One region of the Tardiphaga sp. 768_D3_N2_1 genome, then DNA from elsewhere that is predicted to be linked to it. Evidence: riboswitches for the same ligand, from Rfam matches in the RefSeq annotation. Region 1 holds a riboswitch; each other region holds the start of a gene.
The links. A riboswitch is a leader RNA that binds a small molecule or an ion and turns the genes downstream of it on or off. The one in region 1 is predicted to bind cobalamin.
Positions count from the first base shown of each region.

Region 2: it holds a riboswitch for cobalamin, as region 1 does, so the genes downstream of both, AB8A27_RS01315 (ribonucleoside-diphosphate reductase subunit alpha) here and metE (5-methyltetrahydropteroyltriglutamate--homocysteine S-methyltransferase) in region 1, are expected to answer to the same signal.
Region 3: it holds a riboswitch for cobalamin, as region 1 does, so the genes downstream of both, AB8A27_RS17455 (TonB-dependent receptor plug domain-containing protein) here and metE (5-methyltetrahydropteroyltriglutamate--homocysteine S-methyltransferase) in region 1, are expected to answer to the same signal.

Region 1 covers NZ_CP197245.1:2,073,018-2,076,844, forward strand. The annotation lists gene AB8A27_RS09515 (peptidoglycan DD-metalloendopeptidase family protein) at 1-991, shown strand, start outside; cobalamin riboswitch at 1,162-1,373, shown strand; gene metE (5-methyltetrahydropteroyltriglutamate--homocysteine S-methyltransferase) at 1,478-3,827, shown strand, end outside.
Region 2 covers NZ_CP197245.1:268,043-271,869, reverse strand. The annotation lists gene AB8A27_RS01330 (HD domain-containing protein) at 1-139, opposite strand, end outside; gene AB8A27_RS01325 (GlxA family transcriptional regulator) at 312-1,271, shown strand; gene AB8A27_RS01320 (hypothetical protein) at 1,278-1,463, opposite strand; cobalamin riboswitch at 1,653-1,869, shown strand; gene AB8A27_RS01315 (ribonucleoside-diphosphate reductase subunit alpha) at 1,989-3,827, shown strand, end outside.
Region 3 covers NZ_CP197245.1:3,701,158-3,704,984, reverse strand. The annotation lists gene AB8A27_RS17460 (FecCD family ABC transporter permease) at 1-287, opposite strand, end outside; gene AB8A27_RS17455 (TonB-dependent receptor plug domain-containing protein) at 281-2,236, opposite strand; cobalamin riboswitch at 2,269-2,472, opposite strand; gene AB8A27_RS17450 (alpha/beta fold hydrolase) at 2,521-3,309, opposite strand; gene AB8A27_RS17445 (O-acetylhomoserine aminocarboxypropyltransferase) at 3,313-3,827, opposite strand, start outside.

The DNA of each region.
Region 1 (3,827 bases):
CACGGCACCGCGCTCGGTTGCAGCAACCAACGGCCTTGCCCGTGATGGCGGCACGTCGATCATCGTTGGCACCAGCGATACGCTTGATGGCCTGGCGAAGCGCTACAATGTTTCGTCGGCCGCGATCCTGCAGGCCAATGGCTACAAGGGTCCACGCGCGCTGTCGCCTGGCCAGTCGCTGATCATTCCGCGCCAGGGCGCCGCGGCAACTCCGGCCGTTGCTGCTGCTCCGAGCAAGCCTGCCGTCGGCGCGTCGACCACGCATTTCGTCAATCGCGGCGATACGCTGATGAGCATCTCGCGCCGGAACAACGTGCCGGTCGCCGAACTCGCGCGCGCCAATGGTTTGGCGCCGAATGCCCAGCTGAAGCTTGGCAGCAAAATCACTGTGCCCGGTGCACGTACGGCTTCTGCGGCTCCCGCAGCCGCGCCGCTGGCTGCGCCCGTCGCAGCCGTGACGGCCGCTCCGGCTGGCGCAGTCACGTCCGCTGCCGTGGCCCGTGTTGCGTCTGCCGAGCCCGCACAGAAGGCCCGTCTGGCAAGCGCCACGACGACGCCTGAAGAAACCGCGCCGGAATCGCCGACTAAAGCCGCTGACGCAACCGGCGCTTTGCCGACGTTCCGTTGGCCGGTGCGCGGCCGCGTGGTCACAGGTTATGGCGCCAAGACCAATGGCAAGTCCAATGACGGCATCAACGTCGCCGTGCCGGAAGGCACGCCGATCAAGGCTGCCGAAGATGGCGTCGTTGCCTATTCAGGCAATGAGCTGAAGGGCTACGGCAATCTGGTTCTGGTTCGTCACTCCAACGGCTACGTCACCGCATATGCCCATGCGAGTGAGCTGATGGTGAAGCGTGGCGAGACCATCAAGCGCGGTCAGGTGATCGGCAAGTCCGGGCAGTCCGGTGAAGTCACGTCGCCGCAGCTTCACTTCGAGATACGCAAGGGGTCGTCGCCGGTCGATCCGCTGCAGTTCCTCAACGGCGCGTAAGCGCAATCGACGAAGTGTAGTTCGTATTCACACAAGCCCGGCCTCGTGCCGGGCTTGATGCGTTTGATCTCGGGGCTGCGGCCCACTCCAGCTCTGGAATCTTCAATGCGCCGCTACGCGTGGGCAGAGTTAGCCCGCGCGTGCTCTGTTGACTGCTGCGCGATGTTGCCCATATGTGAAGCCGTCGTGGTTCTTCGGGAAGGTTTGCCCGAAGCTAAGAGGGAAGCCGGTGAGGCGTTAAGCCAAGGCCGGAGCTGCCCCCGCAACTGTAAGCGGTGAGCCGCTGTCCATTAAAGTCACTGAGACCTGCAAAGGTTTTGGGAAGACCGGACAGCAGCATTGACCCGCGAGCCAGGAGACCTGCCTCGACAACATAAACGTCCTCGGGCGGGGTGTCCCGGTGGTGCGGTTGCGATTCCGCGGCTGCCGTCGTGGAATCCAGACGTGTCACTTTGGCCTTTTGCCCCCAATCATTGGGGTTAAGCCATGTCTACTGTGTCAAAGTCTACTTCTTCAAAATCAACTACCTCACTTCCTGTTGCTACATTGGGTACGCCACGGATCGGTCCGCGGCGCGAACTCAAGATGGCGCTGGAAAGCTACTGGTCCGGTGCAATCGACGAGAATGCGCTGATCGATGTCGGCGTCGGGCTGCGTGCCGCCAACTGGGCACGTCAAAAGTCGCTCGGGATCACGGTCATGCCGTCGAACGACTTCTCCTTCTACGATCAGGTGCTCGATACCAGTGTCATGGTGGGCGCGATTCCGAATATCTATGGCTGGACCGGCGGCGACGTTTCCTTCGCGACCTATTTTGCCATGGCGCGTGGATCGCAAGGTGCCGCGCATGACGAGGCCTGTAAGCATAGGCCCCACGCGCATGATGCGTCCCACGGCGTGCCAGCGCAGGAGATGACCAAATGGTTTGATACCAACTACCACTTCATGGTGCCGGAATTGACGCCGGATCAGACCTTCAGTCTCGCGTCGCGCAAACCGCTCAGGGAATATGAGGAGGCGAGGTCACTCGGCTATCAGACGCGGCCTGTGTTGGTCAGTCCCGTGACTTATCTGAAATTGGCCAAGAGTGCGGATGCGTCATTCGATCCGCTGACACTGCTCGATCGATTGCTGCCTGTTTATGTCGAGGTACTCGGCGAACTGGCCGACAAGGGCGCCGAATGGGTTCAACTGGACGAGCCATGTCTGGTGCTCGATCTCGACGCCCTTGCGCAGAAGGCGCTGCAGCGGACTTATGCCGCTTTTGCGGAAGAGGTCCCGCAACTCAAGATCATGCTGAACACTTACTTCGGCGAACTCGGCGATAATCTCGATCTGGCGCTGTCGCTTCCCGTCGCCGGGCTTCATCTCGATCTGGTCCGCGCGCCGGATCAGTTCGATGAAGTCGCGGCAAATGCGCCGAAGGACATGGTCCTCTCGCTTGGCGTGATCGATGGACGCAATATCTGGCGGTCCGATCTGTCCAGTCTGCTCGATGGACTGGAGCCCATGGTTGATCTGCTCGGGCGACATCGCGTGGAACTCGCGCCATCCTGTTCGCTGTTACATGTGCCGATCGATCTCGGCCTTGAGACCGAGCTCGATCCGGACGTCAAAAGCTGGCTGGCTTTTTCGATCCAGAAGATGGAAGAACTGGCCGCGCTTGGTGCTGCGCTGGCCGGCAGTCGCGCAGATGTCGCTGCAACGCTTGCCGCGTCTGATGTCGCGGCGGCTGCGCGACTGGCATCGTCGAAGATCCACGACCTTGCTGTCGCGAAGCGCGTCGCCTCTGTCGATGCGACCATGCGTCGGCGCGGCAGTGACTTTGCCTTACGAGCAGGCGAACAGCATCGACGCTTCAAGCTGCCGGCATTCCCGACAACGACCATCGGTTCGTTTCCGCAGACCACGGAAGTGAGAAACGCACGCGGAGCCCATGTCAGGGGCGCACTCAGCGATGCCGCCTACAAGACGTTCCTGCAGAACCAGACGGCGAGGGCGGTGCGCTGGCAGGAGAATATCGGGCTCGACGTGCTGGTGCATGGCGAGTTCGAGCGCAACGACATGGTGCAGTATTTCGGCGAGCAACTTTCCGGCTTCGCCTTCACCAAGCATGGCTGGGTGCAGTCCTATGGCTCCCGCTACGTCCGGCCTCCCGTGCTGTTCGGCGACGTGTCCCGGCCGCATCCGATGACCGTCGAATGGTGGCAATATTCGCAGTCGCTCACCGAACGGCCGATGAAGGCGATGCTGACAGGACCTGTCACCATCCTGAACTGGTCGTTCGTGCGTGACGACATTCCCCGCGAGGTCGCCTGTCGCCAGATCGCGCTCGCGATCCGCGATGAGGTGGCGGATCTGGAGAAGGCCGGCGCCGGCATGATCCAGATCGACGAAGCGGCGCTCCGTGAAGGGCTTCCGCTGCGCAAGTCGGAATGGAAGTCCTATCTCGATTGGGCCGTGGAAAGCTTCCACATCTGTTCGTCGGGCGTGCGGGATGACACGCAGATCCATACGCACATGTGCTATTCGGAGTTCAACGACATCATCGATGCGATCGGCGCCATGGACGCGGATGTGATCTCCATCGAAACGTCACGTTCGAAGATGGAGCTGCTCGATGCGTTCAGGACTTACAAATATCCAAACGAGATAGGTCCCGGGGTCTATGACATCCACTCGCCGCGGGTGCCTGAAACGCGCGACATGGTCGATCTGCTCAAGCTTGCACGGCAGCGGCTGACGGACTCCCAGCTCTGGATCAATCCCGATTGCGGGTTGAAGACCCGGAAATGGGAGGAGGTGCGGCCCGCACTCGTCAACATGGTCGCTGCAG
Region 2 (3,827 bases), 1.8 Mb from region 1:
GTCCGGCGAGTGCGCCGAACAGGAAAACGCGATTGGAGTGGTGATACAGAAGATCGCTCTCGGTATCGCGTACCAGTTGGTCGACCTGGCGGGCGAGGGCGCTGTCAGGCACTTTAATGCCGGCGATGATCTTGCTCATGGGATGCTCTTTCCGTTGTGGATCTGACGCATCCGTTGTCGTCCGGGGGCTGTGTCCTCGCAATCGCACAGCGCCCTGCAAAACTGCCATTCACCCGTGATTTCCTGCCGAAATGTGACTATCTAATCCGTAGCACTCTGGGCCTCCGCCATTGATGGAATGAAACATCACCATGAAGACTGTCGCTCTTGCGATTTTTCCGGGTGTCCAGTCGCTGGACGTTGCCGGTCCGCTCGATGTGTTCATGGAGGCCAATAGCTTTGTCGCTCCGGATGATCGATATGACATTACGCTTGTCGCAGCAGACTGTGCGCCGCTGCGCGCATCGAACGGTTTGCGGATATCCGCCGATCTGGCGTTCAGTGATGCGAACAAGCCCTGGGATCTGGTGCTGGTGGCCGGTGGGCCAGGGCTGCCGACGGCTGAAGCCGACCCGCAGCTCACAGAGTGGCTGGCCAATGCGGCGCTTCATGCGGGGCGGTATGGCTCGGTGTGCACCGGGGCATTCGCGCTCGGCCACGCAGGCTTGCTCGACGACAAGACGGTGACGACGCACTGGCAGAATGCGCCGCTATTGGCGCTGCGCTTTCCGAAAGCGCATGTGGAGTTCGATCGCATCTATAGTCGTGACGGCGCGCTGGTGACCTCGGCCGGCGTCACCGCAGGCATCGATCTGGGTCTTGCTCTGGTCCAGGAGGATCATGGCGCGGACGTCGCGCTGGCCGTGGCCAAGCGTCTGGTCGTGGTGGCGCAGCGCCAGGGTGGCCAGTCGCAGTTCAGTCCCTATCTGGTGCCGCCGGCCGAGCCGGACTCGCCGATCGCGCGAGGCCATGCCCATGTGATGGCCCATCTGCGCGATGCCCACAGTGTGGATGAACTGGCCGATGTGGCGGGCATGAGCGCGCGCACCTTCGCGCGGACATTCAAGCAGGAAACAAAGATGACTCCGGCGGATTTTGTCGAAGGCGCAAGGATCGACACGGCGCGTAACCGGCTCGAAGGCAGCGATATGCCGCTGAAGGTGGTGGCTTATGAATCCGGTTTCACCACCGCCGAACATATGCGTCAGGTCTTCGTGCGACGGCTGGGCCTTACGCCTAGCCAGTATCGCGTCAGCTTTCGCGCGGTCTGATTCTGCTCAGGCGAGTTGCAGCGAAGAGATCGGATCGCTCGCAGGAAAGCTGTCCATCAGCGCCTCGTTCAGCATCTCGTCGACGCGGCGGCGGGCGATCTGCTCCGTCGTCTCGAACGCTTGCATCGCGTCTACTGCCTCCACGAACGCGTTGAAGTCGGTTCTCTCAGTGCTCGTTGCCTGGTTCCGCATGTCATCCTCCATTGATTGATGGCCATCTTTTGCCCCTCACAGTGCTTGCGGACAACGAATCGCATCGTTCAGAAACCGCCAACGATCCCGCAGTTTCCGCCACGCAAGCGGTTGTCCACTGAACCAACAGCCGCGCCGGATTTGTTGTCGGGGATCGCAATGCTTGCTTGACACTTCGCCGCGGTTCACACCAAATGTAGACGTCATGGTCTGCCCTGTCGCAAGACTTGGTGGATAATAGGGAAGCCGGTGAAAGACGCTCTTGAGCGTCACATTCCGGCACTGCCCCCGCAACTGTAAGCAGAGAGTTTGTTTCGACCACGTCACTGGTGCCGCTGGCACTGGGAAGACCGAAACAAGCGTTGGATCTGCGAGTCAGGAGACCTGCCGTGACACCAGAACGTCCATGGGCGGGGTGTCCCAGCGGTCGCTTGCAGGCAATGCCGGCGGATCTCCGCCGTGTATTTTGCAGCGTCCTTTCGGCCCCAGCCCCCATTGCTTGATGCATCACACGGGGTCCTGCCGATGCCTACTTCATCTTCCGTTTTGTCCCAAGGCCGCGGCGCGGCCAATTCTACCAACACCCGCGATGCGGTCCATGCACCGCTCATTCAACTCCCGCCGGAGACGCTCGTTGCGCCTGCGCGCGAACCCTCGATGCAGATCATCCGCCGCAACGGCACGGTGTCGCCGTTCGACGGCAGCAAGATTTCTGTGGCCATGACCAAGGCGTTTCTCGCGGTCGAGGGCCACACGGCAGCGGCGTCGCGCCGCGTCCATGAGGCGGTGGAGCAGCTCACCGGCGAAGTCGTGGCTGCGCTGACGCGCCGCGTCGGTGAAGGCCGCACCTTCCATATCGAGGACGTGCAGGATCAGGTCGAACTGGCACTGATGCGCAGCGAGCACCACAAGGTCGCCCGCGCCTATGTGCTGTATCGTGAGGAACGCGCCCGTACCCGCGCCGAGGAACTGGCAGCGAAGCCGGCGCTCGTCTCCACCGCCCCGGTGCTGCATGTCACCCTCGCCGACGGCACCCGTGCACCGCTCGATTCGGCGCGTCTTGCGCTGATCGTCAACGAGGCCTGCGCCGGGCTCGACGGCGTCGATGCCGCGCCGGTGCTGGAGGAAACCCGCCGCAATCTCTATGACGGCATCACGGTGGATGAACTGGCGCTGGCCGGCATCATGGCCGCCCGTACGCTGGTGGAGCAGGAGCCAAACTACACCTTCGTCAGTGCCCGCCTGCTGCTCGACAAGCTGCGCACCGAAGTGTTGTCCTATGTCCACGGCAGCCCGACCCATGCGTCGCAGGCCGACATGACGACGCGCTATGCCGAATATTTCGGTGCCTATATCAAGACCGGAATCGCAGCCGAACTGCTCGATCCCGAGCTCGCGCGCTTCGATCTCAAGCGCATCGCGGCGGCGCTGAAGCCGGAAGGCGATCTGCAGTTTCAGTTCCTCGGCCTGCAGACGCTCTATGATCGCTACTTCCTGCACGTGCAGGGCAATCGCATCGAACTGCCGCAGGCCTTCTTCATGCGCGTTGCCATGGGTCTTGCGCTGCGCGAGATCGACCGCGAAGCCCGCGCCATCGAATTCTACAATCTGCTGTCGTCGTTCGACTTCATGGCCTCGACGCCGACTTTGTTCAATTCGGGTACGCAGCGGCCGCAGCTCTCGTCGTGCTTCCTCACCACGGTGGCCGACGATCTCGATGGCATCTTCAAGTCGGTGAAGGACAATGCGCTGCTGGCGAAATATTCCGGCGGTCTCGGCAATGACTGGACCCGCGTGCGCGGCCTCGGCGCCCACATCAAGGGCACCAATGGCGAGAGCCAGGGCGTGGTGCCATTCCTGAAGGTGGCCAACGATACGGCGATTGCGGTCAACCAGGGCGGCAAGCGCAAGGGCGCGGTCTGCGCCTATCTCGAGACCTGGCATATCGATATCGAGGAGTTCCTCGATCTGCGCAAGAACACCGGCGACGACCGCCGCCGCACCCATGACATGAACACCGCCAACTGGGTGCCGGATCTGTTCATGCAACGCGTCGAGCAGGACGGCGAATGGACGCTGTTCTCGCCGGACGAGACGCCGGATCTGCACGACCTCTATGGCAAGCCGTTCGCCGAGCGTTACGCAGCCTATGAAGCAAAGGCTGCGCGCGGCGAGATCCGCGTGTTCAAGACCGTGCGCGCCACCGACCTGTGGCGTCGCATGCTGACCATGGTGTTCGAGACCGGTCATCCCTGGATCACTTTCAAGGATCCCTGCAATCTGCGCTCGCCGCAGCAGCATGCCGGCGTGATCCACTCGTCGAATCTCTGCACCGAGATCACGCTGAACACGTCGGACGACGAA
Region 3 (3,827 bases), 1.6 Mb from region 1:
AGCGAAGGCGAGGCGAGGGGATTGCGCAGCAATCCCTGCAGCGCGGCACCGGAGAGACCGAGAATCGCACCGATGGCCAGTGCGAGGACCGCGCGCGGAAGGCGGATCTCGCGCACGATGGTCTGCTGCACGTCGCTGCCGCCGCCGAACAGTGCATCGAGCACTGTCAGCGGCGAAAGTTTGACTGGTCCGGTACCGAGCGAGCCGAGGGCCAGCAGCGTGACGAGGCCGACGAGCGCGATTGTCGCGATCGTCCGGCGGCGTGCTGCTGGCGCCGTGCTCACCATGTGGCGTTGAAGCCTGCGTAAGCCGCAGGTCCTGTGGTGCCGAAGTTCAGGACTTCCTGATAATGCTCATTCAGGATGTTCTCGCCGCGAGCGAAGACCTTCCAGTTCGCATCGATCTTGTACTCGGTATAGAGGTCGACGCGGGTATAGGCATCAACCTGACCGACCTGATTGGCGCTGCTGAAACGCTTCGACACGGTGGTGACACGCGGCTCGATCATCCACTTGTCGGTGGGCGTGATCGTGAGTGCGAAGCGGGCGAAGTTCTTCGGCCGCCGCGCCAGCACCGTGTCGGTGCCGAGGTCCTGGGCGTGCAGATAGGTGTAGGCCACGTTGAACTTCACCCAGCCCGGAATGACGTCGATATTGCCACCGACTTCGAGGCCGCTGGTCTCGGCGCGGGCGACGTTGACATAATAGCCAAGTGGACGAGACGCATCGGAAACAAAGTTGATCAGATTGCTGTAGTCGGTGGAAAAGCCTGTGACCGACAGCACGACGCGGCCGTTGAACAGGCTCTGGTCGATACCGGCATCGTAGCCGAAATTGGTTTCCGGCGTGAGGTTCCTGCTGCCATAGGTCACGTCGTAGAGCTGGAATAGCGTTGGCGCTTTCGCGCCGGTGCCGGCGCTGGTGTGAAATTTGGTGCCGGTTTCCGCAATATTGTAGGCGGCAGTGGCGCGCCACGTCTCGAAGCGGGCGACGTCGACGACGTCGTCGACGCGGCCGCCGAGCGTGACGTTGAGCCGCTCGCCGATCGGCACCGACCACAACGCGAAGAGCGAGTTAGTATCCTGCTGTTTTGACAGCAAAGGTGTCTGAGGACCCGCGATAGGCGTGATGTTCGTGCTGTAGGTCTGCGCAGTCTCTGTCTGCGTCTTAGCGCCATAGACGAGGGAGCCGAATGCGCCGAGCTTCAGGGTTGCCTGATATTCGGCACCGAGACTGTTGCCGACATAATCCGAGATCTTCGTGGTGGTGTTCTGCGGCAGCATGTTGGTCTTGTAGCTGACGTCGGTGAACGAGCGCTCGGTATGGGTGTTCGACACGGTGACATTGTGAGTCAGAATGCCACCGAATGAATCGATGCCGACGCGGCCATAGACGGTCTGCAGCAGACGCGTTGCTGCAGACGGCGTATCCGGAAGCGTTCCGGTTGCCGCGTCATAGGCCGAGCGCGTGAACGAGTGGACGATACCCGACTCCAGCCGGATGCCTTCGCCTGCATCGTAGCCGATGCGGGCCGAGCCGCCGACGCGGTCGAAACTGTCGTTTTCGAGATTCGGAAACTTCGCTTCAAGTGCAGGGATACGGTAGCCGTAACGCGAGAAGCCGTTGCTGTGCTGGCCGCCGCCGGTGAAGGCATAGGACCACGGGCCGTTGGAGCCGGTCAGCGATCCCTGCGTCACGACCGTGCCGTAGCTGCCGGCTTCGGTGCGGACGTTGAATTGCGCGGGACCGGAGCCCTTCTTGGTGATGATGTTGACCACGCCGCTCATGGCGTCCGAGCCATAGAGTGCGCTCTGCGGTCCCTTCAGGACTTCGATGCGTTCGATGGCCGAGGGCGTGAACATCGCGAATTCGAAATCGCCCGATGCTGCGGTGGGATCGTTGACGCGGATGCCGTCGATCATCACCAGCGTCTGGCCGGTATTGCCGCCGCGCAGGCGCACATTGGCGGTGCCGCCGGGACCGCCGTTCTCCGTGATGTCGAGACCGGGCACGGTGCGCAGCGCATCGACCAGCGAGCCAGGATTGCTGGTCGCGATGGTTTCGCCTGACACGACGCTGATCGAACTGCCGGTGCGATTGAGCTGCTCGGGTGTTCTGTCCGCAGTCACCACGATCTCAGAGAGCTGCTCGGCACTGGACTGCGCATGCGCAGCACTGTGAGAACAGGACAGAACAACAACGGCTGCAGTGCCTGCAGCCAAATTCCGGATAGTCATTTAACCCCTTCCGTCGACCCACCGTCGAACGAGTGTGAAACTCGTTACCGGCCGGTCTCCTGGCTCGCGGTGGTCTCCCGGTCCGCCTTCCCGAATCTGCGTTGCAAATTCAGTGGCTTTGTGGACCCGGAATGGCCGCTTACAGTTGCGGGGGCAGCCGCGGCATTGGGGATATCTCCCCGCACCGCATTCCCGTTTCACCTCCTCGCGGAGGCACCGATAACTGAGAGGACAGGAAGCACAGCGCGCAGCGCGGTGCAACAGCCATCGACCCGTTCCAGACTCTATTGCGCGATCTGTAGCGCGGCGAGCACGTCGTCGGGACGTTCGACCATCATCATGTGGCCGGTGCCGGGCAGAATCACCGTCCGGGCGTTTTTCAATGCGGCGGCGAGGGTTTTGCCGGCCTTGGCGGGAGTCATCATGTCCCGCTCGCCGAGGATGAGCGTGACGGGGATATCGAGCTGGCCCGCAGCGGTCAGCGCATTCTGGTATGTATTGCAGGCGTTGAGATCGGCGAACAACACGCCCGGTTTTGTGGCTTCGAGCACGCGCTGCGCACCGCTATGCATCCACAACCCCGGCGCGAGGCTGCCGCCGAGCTCGGCGCGAAAGCCGAGACCCCAGATCGACACCATGTCGATGGCCGAATGCTGGTTGGCTTCGGCGTCCTTCAACAGATCCGGACCGACGGTCATCGTCCCTGCCGTGCCCATCAGATCGAGGCGCGTGACTTTACTGGGATGCCGCGCTGCGGCCTCCAGCGCGATCAGCGAGCCCATGGAATGGCCGATCAGTCGTGCGGTCTTTGCGCCGGATGCGTCGATCAATGCTGCAGTCCAGTCGGCGAGATCGGCGATGGTCGTGATCGCTTCGCCTTTCGAGCGACCGTGGCCCGGCAGATCCGGCGCCAGCACGGCGAAGCCGTGATGCGCGAACCAGCGGGTATGCAGGGCCCAGGTCGAGTGATCGAAGCCGGCGCCGTGGATCATCACGACGACCGGGAGCGATGGATCGAATGTGCGGCCGCCATTCGCGATATAGGTCTCGTGACCGTTGACGGTGAGTTGCATCGCTCAGCCCTTCTGCGAGATGCGCAGCGCCTGCGCGAGGTCATCGATGATGTCATCGGCGGATTCGATGCCGATGGAGAGGCGGATCAGCTCCTCGCCGATGCCGGCAGCCTTGAGCTGCTCCGCGTCCATCTGCTGATGCGTGGTGCTTCCGGGATGAATGACCAGCGTCTTGGCATCGCCGACATTGGCGAGATGGCTGGTCAGTTTCAGCGCCTCGATGAATTTGCGCCCGGCATTGCGGCCGCCCTTGATGCCGAAGGAGACGATGGAGCCGGCGCCGCGCGGCAGCAGGCGTTTCGCCAGCGCATAGTCCGGATGAGTCTCCAGCGACGGATGCAGCACCCAGTCGACCGCCTTGTTTGCCGTGAGCGCCGCCAGCACTGCATGTGTATTGGTCATGTGGCGCTCCATGCGGATACCCAGCGTCTCGACGCCTTGCAGCAGCTGGAAGGCATTGGTCGGCGAGAGACACGCGCCGAAATCGCGCAGGCCTTCGGTGCGGGCGCGCATGATGA